Linked DNA regions of Panacibacter microcysteis. The protein of the gene in region 2 binds, or shares a complex with, the protein of the main gene of each other region. Links are inferred from orthologs where the notes say so. Each region holds a gene or a part of one and is shown on either strand. Other genes may lie near its edges.

Region 1 (4,439 bases), on a different replicon or contig from region 2:
CTTTCAGTAACTGCCAGTTGAACTTTTTTCCGGTGCCGCCATAACCTGCGCCTTCGGTATCGAACATATACATGTCAACCGGATCGTAATATTCACGGATCTTCCATGCAATGTTGTCATCTTCACTGATGCGGAAAGCTTTGATTACAGAGACGTAGTTTGAAATGCGTTCGCATGTACGCGGATTTTCGTCTCCATGTAATTGCACAAGATAAAGGCCGCACGCATCAACCGTTTTCAAAATCTCGTCGGGGTCTGCATTTACAAACACGCCCACTTTATTGATGCTGCCGCGTATCTTTTTTATTTCTGTTGCCGGCATGGTTTTAAAGACGTACCGTGGCGACTTCGGATAAAAAATAAAGCCTGCAAATTCAACACCCAGTTCATCCAGTTGCATTACCTGTTCCGGTTTCGTCATTCCGCATACTTTAATGCGCATTTTGTTTTGCTTTAAGCTCTGTTACAAAATCAGCAAAAGCAATCGTGGGGTCTGGTTGTTTCATAAAGTTTTCACCAATGAGGAAACCTTTAAAGCCAGCCTGTTTCAAAGTTACAATTGTATCTACATTACTGATGCCGCTTTCTGCGATGGCAGGTTTATCTGCAGGTATATGCGGAAAAAGCTGTAGTGATGTATTGATATCTACTGTAAACGTTTTGAGGTTCCTGTTGTTTACACCTACAAAATCTACTTCTGCACAAATGTGACCAAGTTCTTCTTCGTTGTGTATTTCCAGCAAGACTTCGAGTTGCAGCGATTTTGACAGTTGTGCAAAAGCTTTTACCTGTGCGGGTGTAAGACAGGCAGCAATCAGTAAAATTACATCTGCCCCGATGGCCCTGGCTTCATAGAACTGGTATTCATCAATCATGAAATCTTTACGCAGTATGGGGGTATTGTTACGCCTTGCGGCTTCCAGGTCTGTATCATTACCGCCAAAGAATGTTGCATCTGTAAGCACAGATAAGCCTGACGCGCCGTATAATGCGTATGCACCCGTAACTTTCGTTACATCAGCCTGGCTGTTGATGATGCCTTTGGAAGGCGATTTTCGCTTGAATTCCGCAATGATGCCCGTTTTTGATTCGTCCAGTAAAGACTGGTGTAGTGATATGGTTTTGCGGGAAAATGCCGGGTATGCTTCGAGCTCCGCAATAGTGACTAATGACTTGCGGCTTGCTACTTCCTGTTTTTTATGTGCTACGATCTGGTCGAGGATGTTCATTATTGCAGGCTGATTAATGTTTGTAATGATTGGTAAGCTTTGCCACTTTCCAGGCTGTTTACGGCTGCATTGTACGCATCGTTATAAGTAGTATACGCCCCGGTACATTCCAGCGCCATAGCAGCATTGGCCAATACCACCGCATTTTGTGCCCATGAGCCTTCACCTTTAATGATCTTTACAAAGATTCTTGCTGCCTCTTCTGTACTGTTGCCGCCATAAATATCTTCTGCAGATACAATACGTTTGCCAAGCTGAAGCGGTGTCATAATGCTTTCACCCTTACTGGTAATGACCTTGGTATCGTTTGTGAGAGATATCTCATCATAGCCATCCAGACCATGAATAATTGTAAACGCTTTACCGGTTTGTTGTAGAAGGTAGTTATAAATTCTTGCCATTTCCAGGTTGTACACACCTACTAACTGGTAAGCCGGCGAAGCCGGGTTAACCATTGGGCCCAGCATGTTAAAAAATGTACGCAGGCCCAGGTTTTTTCGAATTGGCCCAACAGTCTTTAATGCCGGGTGAAAAACAGGTGCATGCAAAAAACATATATTGGCAGTTTCAACTTCTTTTTTTAACTGGCCATTATCGTGTTTGAATTTATAGCCAAGCAGTTCCATCACATTGCTGGCGCCGCTTACAGAAGATGCACCGTAGTTACCATGTTTTGCAACTTTTTGCCCCGTACCGGCTACAATAAAGCAGGATAGTGTGGAAATATTGAAGGTGTTCTTGCCATCGCCGCCGGTACCAACGATATCAATGGTCTTATGTTCACCCAGGTCAACTTTTACGCATAATTCCAGCAGTGCATCGCGGAAGCCCTGCAGTTCTTCAATGGTAATGCTGCGCATGAGAAATACCGTAATGAAGGCGGTAACTTCATGATCGTTGTACATGCCTTTCGAAATATTGGTCAATATTTCTTTTGCCTGCTCGCGGCCAAGCGTTTTATGTTCAAATAAATATTGCAGAATCTTTTTCATGTTTTCTTCTTAGTATGCTTTACAATGTAACCATCAAAATCATCACTTACATAGCCAGCCAGTTGCGCATAATTTTTTCGCCGTCAGGCGTCAATACGCTCTCCGGGTGAAACTGCACACCTTGTATGTCGTATTGTTTATGTTGCAACGCCATGATAAACCCCTGCTCATCTTCTGCTGTTACAGCGAGGTCTGCAGGAAAGTTATTACGGTCTACCACCCATGAATGATAACGGCCCACTTCGAACGTGTGCGGCAAGCCTTTGAACAGCGGGCTTTCTGCTGCTGCATTTTCCCGGTTAAGAGTTATCGGCGTAGCCACACCATGATAAACACTCGTGAGGTTTGACAACGTGCCGCCAAATGCCTGCCCAATGGCCTGGTGCCCGAGGCATACGCCCAGTATCGATTTGCTGCCTGCATATGCTTTTATAAGCGGTAGCAATAAACCTGCTTCTTCCGGAATGCCGGGCCCGGGTGATAAGATGATCTTATCATACGCTTTTACATCCTCCAGCTTAATCTTGTCGTTGCGGTACACAGCTACCTTATAATGCAATATTTTTTCAACAAGATGAACCAGGTTATATGTAAAAGAGTCGTAATTGTCGAAGACTAATATTTTCAGGTTATTGCTCATAATATAATAATCAGTACAAGAGTGCGACGCAACGATGCTGATGCATGCACAACTGCCGGGTTCATAAAAATTAAATTGTTTCTGCCAGTTCCACCGCTTTTTTTAGTGCGCCAAGTTTGTTGTTTACTTCCTTCAACTCGCTTTCGGGTACCGATTTGGCTACAATACCTGCACCTGCCTGGTAGTTTAATGTGTTTTGTTTACTGAGGAAAGTGCGTATCATAATTGCCTGGTTGCACGTACCGTCAAAACCCATAAAGCCAATACAGCCGGCGTAGTAACCGCGAACGGTGGGCTCGTATTCATCGATCAGTTGCATGGCCTTGAATTTGGGTGCACCACTCAATGTGCCCTGCGGAAAAGTAAGCGCAAGCAATTCAAATGGGTTGGCATTTGGCCTTACCGTGCCGCAAACTTCGCTTACAAGATGTATAACGTGCGAATAATAATGTACCTGCCTGTAATGGTTAACCACCACGTTATCGCAACAACGGCTTAGATCATTGCGTGCCAGGTCTACCAGCATAGTATGCTCCGCATTTTCTTTGGCGTCATTGAGTAAAGCTTCTGCAAGCTGCTCATCTTTTTCATCATTACCGGTTCGTTTAAATGTACCGGCAATAGGATGAACGATGGCTTTACCGTTTTTGATAATGAGCTGGCTTTCGGGGCTGCTGCCCATTAATTTATAATCGCCATAATCAAAGTAAAACAGGTAAGGAGAGGGGTTTACACTTCGCAGCGCACGGTATACATTGAATTCGTCTCCTATAAACTTTTGTTGAAAACGCCTGCTGAGCACAATTTGAAAAACATCTCCCCGCAGACAGCTTGCAATACCTTTTTTTACCATGTCAATATATCCCTGGTCACTGATGTTGCTTACCTCGTCTTCCTGTATTTTAAAAGGGTAAGCTGGTACGTCTTTGCTTTTGATAAGCGATTCCACTGCGGCAACATCGCTTTCAATATTGTTTACGCGGTTTTCGCAGAGGTACATTTCATCTTTAAAATGATTGATGATGATAACATACTGGTAAAGCCTGTAGCGCATTAGCGGAATTTCCGGCAATGTGTTGTAACTCTTTAGCTTTACCGTTTCAAAAAATTGTACGGCATCATAAGTTGAATAACCGTAAACACCCTGTGCCAGTTGTACTACTTTTTCATCAGGTTTTACAACTTCAAAGCGGTTCATAAAGTTCCAGATCGTGGCAGGTATATCCTGTATATGTTTAATGGCTTCGCGTTCGGGTTTCTGTCCCGGAATTTTATACTCAACAGAATCGAAGCCTGAAATTTCGATACCACCAATGGCATTGATGCCAATAAAAGAAAAACTATTGTCAGATGCCCTGTTGTCTGTGCTTTCGAGCAGCACGGTATCCCTGAAACGATCTCTCAGACGTAAATAAATACCAACAGGTGTGTATACGTCTGCCAGCATCTTTTTATACGTTGTGTTAAGCTGAATTTTTTTCATAATGCCTGTTGTAAAATTTATGTACCCGGCTGTTGGTTATCTGTTAAGCTTTACTTGCGTCGCACTCTTGTACTGTATAACTGTTGGCAGCAACG
Region 2 (4,538 bases):
CAGGGCAATACTCAACGGCATTTTCCATTTTGCTTTAAGCTCTACCTGGCGTGCGTTGGCAAACAGGCTTAACGGACTTAAATCAGGATCTAGTTTAGCGTTAACAAGTGTTATATCGCTGGTTATATTGCCATCTCCTTTTAGATGCAATACCGGCGTTGTTATCGTTAGTCCCAGGTGATGGTTACCGTTATCGTAACCAATACCCACTTTTGCCCTTGCACCATAATTCTTATAATTGGCTATATACGATTCCCTGTTACTCGTAATATTAAAATCTGCAATACCCGGGTTAACAATAGCTGTTGCAGAGAAATCAGAAGAGAAATACCTGCTGTACAGGTTGGCCTCAAGGGTAAGACCTGCCGTAAAATGAGGTGCTAATTTTTTGCCCGTACTTATTTGCAATTGTGTCTCAGAAGCGCGGTTCTGTTCCACATACTGCCCAAGAAAATATTCGGCTCCGGGGCTGTAAGCATCGTTCAATACAGGCAACTGCTCATCCCTGCGCTGGTTGGCAGCAAAGTTTATCAGCGGGTTATGAATGATGGCATAAGCCAGTGGAAATTTATTTTTTCCCAGCGCAATTTTACCGGCCACCATCTGTGGTACAGACGACATGTTTTTTGATATCAGCTTCCTGCCTGTTCCGGCTCCATCAGCCATACTGATTGTTTGCATTTGGTAAAGAACCGCAGTAACAGAAATGGTTGTTTTGGGTGAATTAGCCAGTAGTGCGGGGTTGGTAAAATATACGCCACTGTCACCATTGTAAGCAATGACAGAACCGGGCAGAAAAAAACCGCCTGTACCATATGGCGAATGCCAGTAATTACCGTCCTGTGCACCGGCATAGAAAAAAGCGAACAGGCATAAAAGGGGAAGAAGTGTTCTCATGTTAACAGTTTTGACGCTACATATCAAAAGATGGTATTAAATATAACCATTATAAGTTTTTCTTAAAACATTTAAATTTAAAGTATCAAAACTACCATGAAGCGCATCATTCCCCTTCTGCTTATTATCGTAATCGCCTTACATGCAAATGCACAGGATCGGTTACATAGCGCCAACAATTCAATCCAAAAAAACATACATACACTTGAAACAGGTTTCGACCTTACACCTGTACAACAGGATCTGCAAAACATTGCAGGCAAGCTCAGGTTTGCTGATGCGTACATCAACACCACAGACCGGCACTTAAGTTACAGGCTGCTAAATGTTCATGCCATATTTCTTGAACAGGTAAAAACCAAACTGGACCAAAACAACACATTATTGCTGTCAAAAAATAAAAGTCTTCACGTCATCCATAAGAATATAGAAAAATTCAAACCGGCAGATGCTGCCCCCTCAGTTCTTGCACTCTATAACAATGCGGAAAACCTATACACAGGCAAGGCTTTGCAGCTCTCGGGTTTACAACACACATTAGACAGCAATATGGTTGTACTCGCAACACTCAGAAAAAACCTACTGCAGAAAATAAAAAACTTCAATGCATCGGTTTTACGCGCCACCGATGTACCACTGCTTAAAGAATCACACGCCGGCTATTCGAAAAACTTTATAGATGTTATAAAAGATTCAGCAGATACCGGTAGTAAAATAATGCTGTACTACCTGTCGGCGCACTTGTATGCAGTATCTGTTACGGTGCTGCTATGCTTACTCTTTACAACATGGCTCATTTTTATCCGCAAAGAATACAGTAAACACATCGTCACATACGTTCGAACCAATAAAATAAAATTGAAATATTTATCTGCCAACCCGCTTTTTGGAAGCCTGCTGCTTGCATTTTCCTTTGCGCCATTCTTCTTTCCTAACCCACCCGTTATTTTTATAGAGCTTGTATGGACCATACTGGGCTTGATTCTAACCGTATTATTTTTTAAGGATAAAAATATACCGCTTACTGTAAGAATTTTATGGGCCGCATTCTTTATCGCATTTCGTATAGTGGCATTTGTCAACCTGTTCCTGTATGCCACGTACGAAGAAAGATGGTTGCTCATCTTACTAAATGCTGTTTGCATTACACTCGATATACTCATTTTACGCGTTAACAAAAAAAGACAGATTTTCCATACCCGTACAACAGCATTCATCATTTGTACGTCGGCTTTGTTACATATAGCATCAATAGTTTGTAACCTCAACGGGTTGTTCAATCTGGCCAAAATATTTACAGCTACTGCAACCTTTGCAGTGTTCACCGCAGCCGTTTTGCATGTGTTTACAGCTACAGCGCAGGAAGCGCTTACTTTTCAACTGGCCATGTTCAAAAAATATTTTGCCAACAGGTATCAAACACAAACGGTAAAGGTTTACACAATATTTAGCAGGTCAATCGAAATACTGGCAGTGGCCGGGTGGTGTTTGATATTTATTTACAACCTCAACATCCCGGCTTTGTTGAGATATTGAAGGGAATAGTTTGGCACAAGCTGCAGTACTTAACCAGGCGCCTGTTGTGTCACTCACTTGTACTGTAGAATATTACTGAGCCAGGCGTTGCAATGACGGTCTGCCTGCTTTTTTATTGATGTCTAAGCCAACACTTTTTCTATGGCTTTTGCTTTGAGCAGGCATTCATCAAATTCATCTGCTGCATTGCTGTAAAAGGTAATGCCACCACCAACCTGGTAACTAAGGTATTCCGTTGAATCATTGTACATAATGCTCCTTATTACCACGTTAAAATCAAAATCTTTTGTGGGTGTTATATAACCAACAGCGCCTGAATAAATACCACGCTTTGTATGTTCATACTGTTCAATCAGTTTCATTACACTTAGTTTTGGCGCGCCGGTCATCGATCCCATTGGAAAAGTTGCAGCAATAACATCCGCCACATCCGCATCATCTTTCAATACTCCTTTAACAGTAGAGATCATCTGGTGCAATTGCGGAAATGTATAGATGCCAAACAGCTCTTCCACTTCTACCGAACCTTCTTTACAAACCCTGCTGAGGTCGTTTCTTACAAGGTCAACCACCATTACGTTTTCGCTGCGGTCTTTGCTGCTGTTATACAGTTGCTGTTTACTTTCTTCATCCTGCGGGTCGGTTGTATTTCTTTTAATTGTTCCTTTTATGGGCTGAGAAATAATGGCAGCTCCTGTCTTCTTTAAATATCGCTCTGGGCTTGCACACAGCAGGTATTTATCATGCAGTTTGTAAAATGCTGCAAAAGGGTTGGGCGAGACCTTAATCAATTGCTCATACACCAGCAGCGGGTTAATTATGGCATCTTCTGCAAAAAATTCTATGCAGTAATTGATCTCGTAACAGTCGCCGCGTACAATATGTTGTTGCAGTTTTTCAATCGTATCAATGTACTGCCAACGTGCTGTACGTAACTGCACATTTGGTTTGGCCATAAAAACCGGTGCCTTTACTATTGTTTGTTGTATCTGCATGAAAACTGTTTCCGGTGCAACATCCAGGCAGTGAATAGTAACACTCTCATTACAGCCCTGAATAACAATTTGCGGCTGAAAGAAAAAAAGGTCCGGAAAACCAATATAATCTGTGTGGGAAGACGACAGGCTTTCAATCTCGTTTTTCAGATCGTAAGCAAAATGGCCAAACAGCCAGTCGTGGGTTTGGGCAGTAAACGTTTTGAATTGTGCCAGCTTACCTGCATATGGCATGCATTGCGATACGGCACCAGCGGCCAGCAGCCATTCATGTGTATGGTGGTTGCCGGTATATTGGTTATTGTCTAAAAAGCAACAGATGTTGAACTGGTTTGCCCAATGCAACATCTGTTGTTTAAAAACTGTTTTATCGTGTACGGGAAAAGATGCGGAGATCCTTTGCACCATCATTTGTTCCAATTAAAAGTCGTCATCTTCTTCATCGAAGCCTGAGTCGTTGAACATGTCGAATTCTTTAAAATCCTCATCAAGCCCAAGATCATCATCACCGCTGCTTTTTTTGCTGCTGCCACCACCGGTGCTTTTCTTGCCTTTTGATTTTGGAATATCGAACTCTTCAAAATCCGGATCCCAGTTATCATCTTCTTCCGGTTTCTCCCAATCATCTACTTCTTCTGGCAGGTCTTCATCTTCATCGTCATCTTCTCCGCCTTTTTTCTTTGCTGCGCCCTTGGTAGATTTTGCTGATGATTTCACATCCATATCTTCATCATCTTCATCTAAATCATCATCATCTTCTTCCATTTGCTTTTTTGGTTTTGAAGACGGTTTTTCACTTTTTTTGGGTGCTTCCGGTTTTCCACCAGGCTTCTTATTGTCTTTTGCAGATTTTGCCATATCCTTTAAAGATTATGTCGTAAAATTTCAACGAGTTTTTGATTCAACAAAAAAAAATTTTTATACCCGAAATACAAAGACTTTACACATAATTCTTTAAAAAAATGTTGTGCCTTTTCAAACGTTCACTATGTATTGCCCGTTATTACAGGCCTGCAACATTGCCTGTAACTTCTAACAACGGTGCATATGCAGTATTGCTGATGCACAGCGCTATACAGTACAAGAGTGCGACGCAAGAAAAGCTGAAAA

Evidence for each region. Proteins that work in one complex are often made in the same cells at the same time.
Region 1: the proteins of I5907_RS07025 (region 2) and I5907_RS16675 are in contact, whole or in part, in a solved structure (PDB 8RP0), measured with the Escherichia coli proteins. The link is inferred for Panacibacter microcysteis from one-to-one orthologs.

Annotation. Positions count from the first base shown.
Region 1 is NZ_JADWYR010000002.1:1,156,447-1,160,885, reverse strand. What follows is about bases 1,065-3,804. They hold I5907_RS16675 (anthranilate synthase component II), read right to left. Parts: upstream 2,862-3,804; coding sequence 2,268-2,861; downstream 1,065-2,267. Other genes in these bases: I5907_RS16670 (anthranilate synthase component I family protein), read right to left, coding at 2,932-3,804; trpD (anthranilate phosphoribosyltransferase), read right to left, coding at 1,229-2,221; trpC (indole-3-glycerol phosphate synthase TrpC), read right to left, coding at 1,065-1,229. Outside these bases: I5907_RS16690 (phosphoribosylanthranilate isomerase), read right to left, coding at 1-421; more of trpC, read right to left, coding at 432-1,064; more of I5907_RS16670, read right to left, coding at 3,805-4,344. UniProt on the Escherichia coli protein: Part of a heterodimeric complex that catalyzes the two-step biosynthesis of 4-amino-4-deoxychorismate (ADC), a precursor of p-aminobenzoate (PABA) and tetrahydrofolate.
Region 2 is NZ_JADWYR010000001.1:1,723,435-1,727,972, reverse strand. Bases 1,698-4,536 are described here. They hold I5907_RS07025 (anthranilate synthase component I family protein), read right to left. Parts: upstream 3,840-4,536; coding sequence 2,556-3,839; downstream 1,698-2,555. Other genes in these bases: I5907_RS07020 (hypothetical protein), read right to left, coding at 3,849-4,286; I5907_RS07030 (hypothetical protein), read left to right, coding at 1,698-2,433. Outside these bases: I5907_RS07035 (hypothetical protein), read right to left, coding at 1-897; more of I5907_RS07030, read left to right, coding at 994-1,697. UniProt on the Escherichia coli protein: Part of a heterodimeric complex that catalyzes the two-step biosynthesis of 4-amino-4-deoxychorismate (ADC), a precursor of p-aminobenzoate (PABA) and tetrahydrofolate.